DNA from 3 places in the Halobacillus sp. B23F22_5 genome. Region 1 is predicted to be linked to each of the others. Evidence: riboswitches for the same ligand, from Rfam matches in the RefSeq annotation. Region 1 holds a riboswitch; each other region holds the start of a gene.
The links. A riboswitch is a leader RNA that binds a small molecule or an ion and turns the genes downstream of it on or off. The one in region 1 is predicted to bind S-adenosylmethionine.
Positions count from the first base shown of each region.

Region 2: another riboswitch for S-adenosylmethionine. It lies ahead of ACGTN9_RS01930 (O-acetylhomoserine aminocarboxypropyltransferase/cysteine synthase family protein); the one in region 1 lies ahead of ACGTN9_RS10995 (sodium:solute symporter family protein).
Region 3: another riboswitch for S-adenosylmethionine. It lies ahead of ACGTN9_RS09280 (Na+/H+ antiporter NhaC family protein); the one in region 1 lies ahead of ACGTN9_RS10995 (sodium:solute symporter family protein).

Region 1 covers NZ_JBIEKI010000006.1:137,251-141,484, reverse strand. Annotated here, with positions in the region: gene ACGTN9_RS11000 (selenium-binding protein SBP56-related protein) at 1-150, opposite strand, end outside; gene ACGTN9_RS10995 (sodium:solute symporter family protein) at 531-2,090, opposite strand; SAM riboswitch class I at 2,383-2,490, opposite strand; gene ACGTN9_RS10990 (hypothetical protein) at 2,847-3,458, opposite strand; gene ACGTN9_RS10985 (nuclear transport factor 2 family protein) at 3,801-4,157, opposite strand.
Region 2 covers NZ_JBIEKI010000001.1:400,923-405,156, reverse strand. Annotated here, with positions in the region: gene ACGTN9_RS01940 (NAD(P)/FAD-dependent oxidoreductase) at 1-738, opposite strand, end outside; gene ACGTN9_RS01935 (DUF2188 domain-containing protein) at 937-1,134, opposite strand; SAM riboswitch class I at 1,923-2,031, shown strand; gene ACGTN9_RS01930 (O-acetylhomoserine aminocarboxypropyltransferase/cysteine synthase family protein) at 2,178-3,890, shown strand; gene ACGTN9_RS01925 (homoserine dehydrogenase) at 3,959-4,234, shown strand, end outside.
Region 3 covers NZ_JBIEKI010000005.1:125,005-129,238, forward strand. Annotated here, with positions in the region: gene ACGTN9_RS09280 (Na+/H+ antiporter NhaC family protein) at 32-1,366, opposite strand; SAM riboswitch class I at 1,643-1,746, opposite strand; gene ACGTN9_RS09285 (BCCT family transporter) at 1,861-3,342, opposite strand; gene ACGTN9_RS09290 (MerR family transcriptional regulator) at 3,597-4,202, shown strand.

The sequences.
Region 1 (4,234 bases):
TCCATAGGTCTCTGAGTCAGGATCAAGATCAATGACCCCAAGGGCATCCGGCTGCAGGAGCGCAACATAAGCAAGCTTCTCTCTGGGAGCTTCCATGGCTGATTTAGCAGAAGGATAAAACGTGGGATCAGTACCAACCCACTTAGCCATAATTCGTTCACCTCTTTAATTTAGTCATACTTTGTAGTACAGAACTCAACCACCAATTAATACGAGTGGTTTAGTCGGTTTTAAGTTTATATAATATATGTAAAATTAAAGAATATGATACTTTTTTTATAATGATTTCTTTCATAACAACATAATCTTCAATGACTCGCTCATGATCACGATATCTTCACTTTGCTTTCTGGAGAGGAGCGCAGGATCATTCTAATCACTTTGAAGTATTACTAAGTAAATTAGAAGGGAGACATCCGTCATGGATGCCTCCCTTCTTGATTTCAGTGAGCACTACTTCCAGTAAGTGTGTTTTATCGAGACTTTCTTTACCTACCCATGTTTACGCTGGCAAGCTTTAAAAAATATTCTTACCCTATTTTAGATTGTCCAGCATTGTCTTGAGATTCTTCATGGGAACTATTTCTAACATCATTCATTACCCTTCTTGTTGAATCACTGATCTCTGCCTTAAAATAAGGTTCATATGCTTCAAGAGGAGCTTTTTTGGTAGAATAGACAGCGATTAATACCCCTATTAGTGACGCAACTACAGCAATTACAAATGGCACGGTATACCCCATAGCTTTAGCCACCACATACACCACTGCACCGATGGTAATGCCTGCATAGGCCCCTGCTCTGTTCATTCGCTTCCAATAAAGGCCCAGAATAACAACCAGGAAAAAGGCTGCTCCAAATCCTCCGTATATATAGACAAATCCCATTGCTAAGAACCACGGTGGTTTAATAGCTAATACAACTGCTACGGCTGCAATAGCAAAGATACTCAACCGCAGCCAATTCTTAAACTTTTTGTCACTGATCCTTTTGGAAGATATATTCAAGTACACATCATAATATAAGGAAGTTGCACAGTGCAGAAGCATGGAATTCGCCGTAGATATCGCTGCCGCACAAATCGCTACCAATGTGATTCCACCGATGATCGGCGGTGTGTATTCCTGAATTACTAGCGGAATAATATAGTCTGTCGTTTTTCCTGCAGGTATGCTGGGTATCAGAACTTTTGCCCCTAACCCGATAATGATTAATGGGCCCATGATGAAGATGAGCACAAGGATGGTGCCCATCACCTGCATAATCGCTACTTTTACATTTTTAGGAGCCAGCATCCGGGTGACCCAGTGCGGTGAGGATGGTGTTCCTAATGAATTAGAGATAAATATAGAAAACAGTGCCCCCAAGCCAAACGTTCCTAAAGGGGATAACAAAATTCCTTCTTCAAGTGGTGGTCCCCCCTCAATGGTAGGAGCAGTAGTCGTTGCAAGCGTTTCTACTATATTACCTAGTCCACCGGTGAGTGACCATATGACGCCACTCGCCAGTAATACACCGACTGTAATCAAGATGGTATTTAATGTATCTGTCGCAGCAACAGACCAGAAGCCACCCACACTTGTAATTAAAATAAATAATAAAAAACCGAATATCGCCAGCTTATAATCAATGCCTGTGATGCTGGAAAACACAATTCCAAATCCAGTCACCTGAATATTGACTAACAGCAAATAACCAATAAACATTAAAATGCCAACAATCGCCTGCAGCGTACTCTTTTTCTGAAAGGGTTCAAACCGATGCCTGATATACTCCGGGAAAGTTCTGGCCGGTTTTTCAGGCCTTCTAATTTTGTAAGCAACAATCGGAATTAAACCTCCACCAAAGCACCAGCCCGCTACCCAGCCTATCACCGCAGCTACACCTGAGCTGTATAAATACCCTGGAACCCCAACAACTGATGCAACACTCACCCAGGTTGCCGCAGTCGTACCAATTCCTAGTAATAATCCCATTCTATGTCCGCCAGTAGTATAATCATCGACCGATTCTGCTGTTTTAAGACTTTTTACATTTGCCCATATAAGAAAAATAATATAAAAACAAAAAACAATTACATACCAAATCATGCTTCAATAACATCCTTCCTGAAACTCTTATTTGTACTTAAACAATTTCCCATTAGCTCCCCATCTCTTCACGCCTGACTTCTCGACTTTATAGCAAAGAAACGTGCCTAACAGCAAAGAAAAAACCATTGTTCCAACCCATGTCATCATCGCAATTATCATATGGAAATTCCCCCTATCAATATATTTTTCTGCTCCAGCTTGTTTCCAGCCCTCCCTTTTTCAATAAAAAAACTCTTCCCTCACGAAGAGAGAAGAGTCGAATACAACCGTTTTAACGTTTGCCAATCGATTCTCATCTTCGGAATAGCTTTCGCCTTCCTCTGAAATTGGCACCGTGCAAAATTTGCCGGTTGCCGAGGCTTCATTGGGTCAGTCCCTCAACCTCTCCAGATAAGAATATTAGTAATGCTTATAAGTAAACTAGGCTTTATTCTATCATAATCAGGCCTTGCGTCAATCTTTTTTTAAATTTAGTAAATTCAATAATAAAAAAAGAGCTATCCCTAAGAGGACTCTTTTTTTGAAGCGTTTCTTTTCCATTTATTAACCAGCCCATAAATAAGACGTATAAACAAAACAATGAATGCTGCTTGCAAAAGGTTAATAAATACATCTGGTGAGGAATTCTGAAAATAATCGACTGCTATCAGCCAAATAGAAAGCAGAATGAAAAATACTATCCAGATTATGTTACTTCTCACTTACGATCACTCCCTATTTGTGAAGAAATATGTAAGAATAATTATTTTCATACTACCAAGGGTTATCTCCCTCTGTCCATAAACAGTAGGATAAATACCAGCTAAGTGTAGCAGCGATAGCAATAGCGTTTCCTCTTACCCCTGCATTAACTAATTTTTTAGCTGCTGAAAGATATTTCCCTTGTGTAATATAATCAATTGCCATTGTTAGGGCAGCAATCCCAATAAAATCTGTCCAGTTATTTCTGATTTTTTGTTCAATGCATCGATCGACGGGGTCATACGTGTGCGATTGTATTCCAAAGGTTTGTGGTTCTTCTATATTACATTCCAGGAACGGAGGCGCCTCAGCTTTTCCAGGCACTTCATTTTGTCTCTTGGCAGGTTTATTCATTGTATTAATCTCATGTTTTAATTTATTTAATTCAGGAGATTTGCCGAACTTTTCTTCTATCTTTTTAAAGTCCATTTGAATTGGCTTTCCGCTTTTACTTTTTATAGTAGCTTCTTCAAACATGAACTCCAACTTTTCAGCGAGCTCTTTTTCTTGTTCAGTAGCTGCAGTAACGTCATTATCTGTTGCATGGGCCATACGTGAAAAAGGTGTTGCAAATAAAGCGAACGCTAAAGTTAGCACAAGAGATTTAAATAACAATTGTTTCATTTCGATCCCCCTCTTATATTTATTGCTAAGACAAATATTAAAACAACTATTAGCTTTTCACTTATTCTAGTCATACTCATATCTTCTAGCAATCCCATCAGAATGATAGACTACTTTTCTACCACACTTTCAGTATGAATTGCCTACATATTAGAGAAGCAAGAATTGAGCACAATTGTTAAATCCAGACGAGGAGGGCTTTTCTGTCACCCTTATAACATGGATGGAGATGCAAACAATTTAGGAGGAGAAAGGAGTTGCGATTATTTACCATTGGACCATCAAAAAAGTGCCATCCCTACAGCGTTAACATGGCTGGGTTCTGGCACTTTTTGTTGATATTTAGCGTGGTATAGAGCGGTGAGTAATTGTTCCCTGATGGAAATACAACTCCCACCTTTCTTCCCGCTGCTTCCAAATCGAGCTCCGAAGTGTATTCCGGTTTTTAGTTTTGTTATGAATGAAATATGTAGTTAAGACGACATCTGGTCCTAACTGATGAAGTTCAAAATCAAATAATTCCAGTTCATCTAAATCCACGCCACTGGTAATACATTCTTCCTTATAGATCATTCTCCCTGAGCTACCAATTTCAAAAAAGTCATCCGCTAGAATTTTATCCAGTTCTGCTGAAGATTTACGTACCTCCAGATTCAAATGGCTCTTCTCTAATTCCTTTATTTGCTCTTTCAAATTCACTAACCACCACTCCCTTTCTGCTATATTACCATTTACATGGCAGCATTCAGGAGAAGGATGTTTCTTTCTGGGATGAC
Region 2 (4,234 bases), on a different contig from region 1:
ATAAAATTGCTTATAGTGATGTTCAAACATTTTCTGAGGCTGACTGGCAAACTCTTTGAATTCATCCGGGTGTATTTCCAAACCAAGACAATCTCTCCCATGCTCCATCGGAAACAAAAACCCGATTCTACCGTCCTGAAGAAAGATTTCTGTGGCGGGCTCCTCCAGCGGTTCTAACCCTTGATAATATCCGTAAAATACCGGTCTGAGGGCTGGAAGTTCGTTATACTTTTCAGCGCCTACCCATTCAGCTATTTTTGACCGCATCCCATCTGCCCCTACAACAATAGGGGCATGAATATTTTCTTTGCTCCCACTTTCATTGATAACTTCCACTCCAAAAACACGGTCTGAGTTCCAAATAAGCCCGGCAGCCCGAGTCTGTTCCCTCAACTCTACTGTCGAATTATCCAACGCATGTCTGGTCAGGATATAATCGAGAAAATCCCGTTTGGGAACCAGCGTATATGATGTCCGCGGTCCTTCAACCAAACTGTCCTTTATGTAGGTCCGCATCCTTGTTATTTTTCTCAGTCCACCCTTTTCCACGTCTTCCAATACACCTAATTGTCTTAAATAGTCAAGATGTGACAGGTGGTGAGTAGAAAGTGTATCGCTAGGGAATGATGCTTTATCGATCAATAACACCTTTTTTCCCTGTCTGCCTAATAATATCGCAAGGCTCGCTCCCGCTGCTCTTGCTCCTACAATGATGACATCATAGTCAGCTTCGTTCATCCTATCCCGCCTTTTCACCATTCATCTTATTTAAGGATAGGTGAATTTGAGGACTTTTGCCATTAGAAAAACTTGGCTTGTCGCCAGGTACTTATGTGGAAACCCTTAGTTTTTTCTTATACGTTAATTCCTTAATAAAGTTATACTTTCTTAAAGCACTAAAAACCCCCGCACATTTAAATGCGGGGGCTTGTCGTATTAATACGTTCTCTCTTCGATTACTTCCTTATTTTCATCCTGGATGGATAATTTACTTGGCTTATTTTCTTGTGCCATCTGTTCTGCTTTTTCAATGGCTACCGATTTTTCATCGTATAAATCTGTCGGAGCTGTATCCTCAATTTTTACAAACCAGCCTGTTACGTCTTTGTTAGGTTCTACACTATATTGTTTCATGTTATACACTCCTCTTCCTTCGTTCTTGCTACCTATGTTCCCATTTTGCTCTTCTATAAAACATCACCAGCTTTATCTGATAATATAGGCTCTTTAAACGTTGTGGTTGATTTTTAACAGTCTTAATTCAATTATACGGCCGAAAAGTCGAAGACTTGATTTCGAGATATTGTTTGAGAGAAAGGTGTGTGTGGGAACGACTCGCTTTCCACGGGAGTCCGTTGAGCCTCCTCGAGCTAACGCTCTGTGGGGTCTCACCTGGAACTCTTTTCCCGTAGGAGTCTCCCCGTTCCCCCACGCCCCTTGCCACATAAGATTATCGAAATCACCTTTGAATATCCTTACCTAATTTAAAGAAAAATTCCGTTACATTGCTGTATTGATCGTTCTTTCTGCACCAAAAGTACCTACTCTTGATAGTAGTTTCGAGATTCTTACAATCCTATGGTGTCTGGGAAAACGGTGAGACTCCTCGAAAATGCTACGCATTTCCTTCGTGCGGTGTTTTTTCAAGAAGCTTATTCAAAGTCTTATGGGATCAACATGATCGGTGAGATCCCGGAAGGCGAAGCCTGAGAAAGCTCACTACATGCCCATGTAAAGCGAGTGATTTCCCGGACCTCCAAACGATCACCACCATAACGGAAGCAGTTTCTCCGAAACTGAGTTTTCAACAAAAGAGAGTTTAACTAGAAAATTCACCACTGAGAATAAAAAAGTGTTTGACTTTAAAAAATTTATCATCTAGAATACGTAGCAAGCATAAATATTGGATTAAACAATCGAATCTCTTATCGAGAGCGGCGGAGGGACTAGGCCCGACGATGCCCGGCAACCATCAAGCATTGCTTGAAAAGGTGCTAATTCCTACAGATCTGTGGATCTGAAAGATAAGAGGAGGAAACGTACATACGCCCTCTTCTTAGGAAGAGGGCTTTTCTATTTCCCTCTACCTCCTTTCAACTCCTCCCACTTTTCTGAACGGAATGCTCTCTCTTTCGAAACGATTGCTTATTTCATAATCATTTGAAGGAGGAATTTTCATGAGTTTTTCATCCCATCACTACAATCCTGAGACCCTATTGCTGCACGGAGGACAGGAAGCTGATCCTTCCACTGGATCCCGTGCGGTGCCCATCTATCAAACTACTTCCTATGTTTTCCGTGATACGGAGCACGCCAAAAATTTGTTCGGCTTAGCAGAACCAGGGAATATTTACTCTCGAATCATGAATCCGACAGTTGATGCTTTCGAACAGCGGATCGCGTTGCTTGAGGATGGAGCAGCCGCTGTCGCCACCTCTTCCGGAATGGCTGCAATCACATTGGCGATTCTGAACATCGCTTCTGCAGGTGATGAAATCATCGCCTCCACTAATTTGTATGGCGGTACGTATAACCTATTCACCCATACACTGCCTCGTTATGGCATCACCGTCAATTTTGTAGACAGTACGGATCCAGAAAATTTCAGAGAAGCTATTACGCCTAACACAAAAGCGATTTTCTCTGAAATTATCGGTAACCCGAGCTTGAATGTATTGGACATTGAAGAAGTTGCCGATGTTGCTCATGAAAACGGCATCCCGCTTATCATTGATAACACCTTTGCCACCCCATATATTTGTAAACCATTGACCTGGGGAGCGGACATTGTCGTGCACTCAGCTACCAAATGGATCGGCGGTCATGGAACAACCATCGGTGGCGTAGTCGTCGATAGCGGACGATTCGATTGGACGAATGGCAAGTTTCCTGGATTCACAGAACCCGACGAGAGCTACAACGGGCTTCGCTATGCATACGATGTCGGTCCATTAGCATTCTCTATCAAGCTGCGTGTCCAACTGCTGCGCGATATTGGAGCCTGCCTCAGTCCGCAAAATGCTTTCCTATTGCTTCAAGGGCTGGAGACTCTGCACCTTCGTATCAAACAGCATACGGAAAACGCGCGAGAAGTCGCCCAACACTTAACCGAGCATGATGGAGTGGAATGGGTGAATTATCCTGGCCTTGAAAACCACCCTACCCATCATTTGGCGAAAAAATATTTACATCATGGAGCAGGGTCGATTGTCGTATTTGGAATCAAAGGCGGCAGAGAAGCTGGCCGTAAGATCATTGATAATATTAATCTATGGTCTCACGTAGCAAATGTCGGGGATGCTAAATCATTGATCATCCACCCCGCATCCACTACTCATCAACAGCTGAGCGCCGATGACTTGGAAAAGACAGGAGTTACAGAAGAATTGATCCGGCTTTCGATCGGACTGGAATCCACCGAGGACTTACTTGCTGAGCTGGACCAGGCAATTGCCATCGCTACAGGAGAAGAAAACCCGGCGGGGCCGGCCAAAGGAAAAGACACTGTTCAAACAGTACTTGGATCCTCTCTGGATCGTGAAAATGGCGACCTGAGACGTCGTGTCATCACTACGGCAGGAGAACTCTCTGACAGTGGCAAACAGGAAGTTAAAAAGCTGGAACGTTTAGGTTTTATCATCAAAGATATCTCTGAAAAAGATGAACTGCTAGATACCAAAGTCGATATCGTCTATAGCGAATCTGCAGTTGAAACCAATAACAATAAAAAAGAAATCACTAACCTCTCTCCAACTTTGGTCTGGGTGAAAGAGAATAAAGCTGTCACGTTTGATAAGGATCTTGAAACCGTAGCAGGAGATAACCTTTATGAACGCGCAGTTACTCTTCGACAAGCGACGGATCACTCGGATGCAGCGCTGACTTTATAAGAAACTGAGATATAGAAATAGTCTGTTGGTAGAATACCCGGCAGATGCAAGGGCGAAGGAGGATTACCATGACGAAAATAAAAGCCGCACTGCTTGGTTACGGTACGGTCGGGCAAGGAATTCACGAAGTTCTTCATGAACACCAGGAAAGGTTCCGGACCCTCCTGGGGAAGGAAGTAGAAATTGTTGCTATCCTTGTCCAGAATCCTTCTAAACACAGGGACCTTCCGGAAAATATAGTAGTGACTACAAACTTTGAAGAAATTATTACCCTTCCTGAACTGGATGTTGTATTTGAAGCGATTGTAGGTGAGGAACCGGCACTTTCCTACCTCACACACGCT
Region 3 (4,234 bases), on a different contig from region 1:
AACAGGCTCCGTAAAACACGGAGCCTGTCTGTTAGGAAGAAGTCACATCTACTTCTTTTCTTTTTTCTAGCGGTGTCCGGGTGAACTTCGGAAACCGGAATAGGATGGCTAGAATCCCTGACAACGCAAGAAGCATCGGGTAAAAGCTGTAAGGGACGATTTCCACCGGAGAAATCTTGGCTACTCCAGCAGCTGCCAGTATCTGTGCGCCATAAGGAATCAGACCCTGAACAGCACTGGAAAAGATATCAAGAAGACTGGCTGATCTACGGTTGTCGATAGCGAATCGCTCTGAAATCTGCTTTGCCAGCGGACCAGCTGTAATGATTGAAATCGTATTGTTGGCTGTGGCCAGATTGACCGCTGTGACTAGTCCGGCAATTCCTGATTCTCCGCCTTTATTGCTATCAATCCGTTTTGTTATACTTTCCAACAAGTACTCAATCCCACCATTCCGGCGAATTAGTTCTACTAATCCACCAAGCAGGATGACGAGCATCGTCAGTTCCTGCATGCCTGTGAAGCCTTCACTGATTAGCGTAACAAAATCCATCAGGGCAAACTCTCCAAAAGCAAGCCCGACAATCCCGGCAAAAATAATTCCGCCGATCAGTACAAAGATGACATTGATCCCAGCTATCGCAAAACCAAGCACAGCAAGGTACGGCAATACTTTTATAAGGTTAAATGGATGGCTTTCCTCTAAAGATCCTGCAGTGTCAGAACTCAACACACCGAAAATCACTGCTGTTAGGACAGCCGCCGGAAGGACGATGAATAAGTTTGCTTTAAACTTGTCCTTCATCTTAGTACCTTGTGTGCGAACAGCGGCAATCGTCGTATCAGAAATGATCGACAGGTTGTCTCCGAACATCGCGCCGCTGATCACCGCGCCCATTACGAGAGCGACCGGGATTCCGGTCTGCTCAGCAACTCCAAGGGCAATCGGCGCCAGGGCAACGATTGTTCCGACCGAAGTCCCCATGGAAATCGAGATGAAACAGCCAATGACGAACAGGCCGACCACAAGCAAACTCTGTGGAAGGAATGTCAATCCGAGATTGACCGTCGACTCAACCGCTCCCATTCCTTCTGCGACAGAGGCGAACGCTCCTGCTAACAAGAAAATGATCACCATCAGGATGATATTCGGGTGCCCGCCTCCTTCCGCCAGCTGCATCACTTTCGTTTGAAAACTCTCTTTTCGATTCATAAATAATGCAGCAAAAATAGCTACGAAAACAGCGACAAGGACGGGCATCTTGTAAAAGTCCCCCGTGACAACCCCTGAGCCTATGAATAGTAGGATGAATATTCCAAAGGGAATCAGCGCCAGCGGATTCCCCGTTATTTTTTTATCCTGCATGTATTTCCCTCCAATTACTTACATTATGTCCATTCTAGGTGGATTTTTGTCATAAGAACAAAAGCGCAAGCGCCTTGCTCACCCCCGACAAGCTTAAGACAAGCCTCGGCGTGACGTTCTTTGTCACAGAGAGGATTGACTTAAGACCTCGAGGGGGTAGGCGCTGGAGCTGGATGACACCCACTACCGAAAGTTATCCACAAAAAGAAATTTTTATATTTTCCTAGCCAATAAAAAAACCTCTTGCAGACGCAAGAAGGCTTCAGTTGACTTTCCTTCTTATCTGCCAAGTTCAATGACTTGCTGGAATTAGCACCTTCCCATTAGGGGGGGTTGCTGAAGCTTCAACGGACCAGTTCCTCTGCTTCTCTTGATAAGATAACTATGAAATTAGATTTTTTCTAAGGACTGTTATTCACAGTACAATAGAAGGCAACTGTATGCAAGCAGTTAATTTTTCCATCTCGTAAAGGACCACAGAAAGAAAAACAGAACTATACCAATTTTAAGAACGAGAGCGATAATAGTACCATGATAATACATGAGGGGAGGGCAACTAACAGTGTGACAGCCTGCAGGGATGTCAATCCTCCTATAATCAACAAAGCCATCGGAGGGAGTGCAAGGGCAAAAGCCCAAAACAAACGGTTTAACCGGATCGGTTCCCCCTCGATTCTTCGCTGGGTTACAGCAGCCAGCATATAAGAAGAGGTATCATAGGTGGTCGCTACAAAGATTACAGCCAGGATCAAAAATAAAACCAGGGTGAAATCGCCGAAGGGCAGCGAGTGAATGATAGAAATGACCGCTTCATTTGAATGACCTTGCTTGATCATAGTAGCTACATCCAATTGAGTCGTGTTCTGAAGATAAAGGCCATAGTTTCCAAGTACAAAGAAAAACAGCCAGCATCCGACGGGACCAAAAATAATCGTCCCCAATATCATTTCCTTGATCGTTCTACCTCTGGATATTTTAGCAATAAACAAACCGATAAAAGGAGCATAGACAATCCACCAGGCCCAGTAGAAGATTGTCCATTTTTCCGGAAAACCTGACTGCGCAATCGGATCCATCCACGTATTCAAGCGGAAGAAATTATTCAGTACAAGCCCGACACTATTAGTCGAAATCTCTAAAATGAAAAAAGTCGGTCCAAGTATGGTGACAAACAAGAGTAAAAAGAAAACTAAATAGACATTTATATTGCTTAGCCGTTTCACCCCTTTTTCCATTCCAGCAAACACACTGACCGCAAACACAACCGTACAGAGGAGGAGCAGGAAAATATCCAGGAAATAGGTATGCTGTATTCCTGTAAGTCGCTTTACCCCTTCAGCCATCATCGGTATACTGATGCCGAGGGTTGTCCCTGACGCACCCAGCAAACCAATCATAAAAAACATATCAATCAACTTTCCTACGAAACCATCGGTATGATGATTCAGCACAGGGCGGCAAGCCTCGCTGATTTTAAGAATCGGCACCTTCTTCACATGATACAGATAAGCAATCGGCAATGCAGGCAGACAATAAATCGCCCACGCTGTCGGCCCATAGTGGAATAATCCGTAAGCCGCACTCCACTCCACTGCAAACGGAGTACCAGGAATGAGGCCCAGCGGAGGCTCGAGATAATAATACCCCCACTCAATCGCTCCCCAATACATAATTCCCGACCCAATACCCGCGCAAAAAATCATCGAAATCCAACTGAATGTAGAAAACTCCGGAGACTCGTCCTTTTTACCAAGCCTGATTTGCCCGTGCTTGCTAAAAGCTGCCCATATTAAAAAAATCAAAGAAGAAAAACCGATCCATAAATACAGGACTCCTGTCACATCCGTTAATTGCACATGCATCTGTTCCAGCCAGGTATGTGTAACATTCGGGTAGAAAAAAACAATGCTGCAGAGTATTAACAAGGAGATAAACGCTACAAGAAAGAACGGCCAATCGATCAATGACTTTTTCAAACGCACACCCCTTACCTTTCAGTCTTCTAAGTTATATGTATGTGAGGAGAACCATGGAGAATTCTAGTTATTTTAGTGGGTATGCCGGAATAACAAATTAATTACCATTCACCAATATCAAAGAAAGCTACAAACTTTAACAATATATCTGAAAAGCTCCTTTTTTTCATCAAAGGAAATTGCAAAGACAATAGCGAATTCACTATATAACATAATTTGATATGTGATGCTCTATGAAAACTTGACGAAAGAAGGTGTTAACGATCGATTACGAACGGACTTACTCCCTGGCTGACATTGCCAAAAAGATGAACCGGCCGCGTCCCACCTTACAATCCTGGAAAGAGCAGTTTTCGGAATTCTTACCGTCTGTGGGAAGTGGAAGAAGTATGCGTTACGAAGAAGAAGCGCTCGAAATTTTCATGACAATTGAAAAGCTGAAAGGAATAGGAGAACCGAAAGAAAAAATACGGGATGTATTGCGAAGTTCTATAACGCTGAACACTAAGGATGATCCAAATGAACTCCTATCGGAGCCAGTTGTCAACAAAATGCAGGATGGTTATGAAGCATTCCTTCAAGAGATAAAAGCACAGAACGACTTACTTCGGGAACAGAATGATACCTTTCATCGACAGAATCAGGAACGCAAGAAAGAATTCGAAGAACTGAAAGAACAATTTGAGCGGATCCATCAAACAAGTAAGGCTTCTCATGAAGCAGTGATTACCAACATTAGCAGGAGAGATGAACTATTAATGAAAACGCTGAAAGAAATGATGGAACAAAAAAAGAAAGAAAGCTTTTGGTCGCGCTTATTCAACAGTAAAAAAATTATTAGAGAGCAGGTGAATCACTAATGGCTGAAGTAACTAATTGAACCCAACCGCTA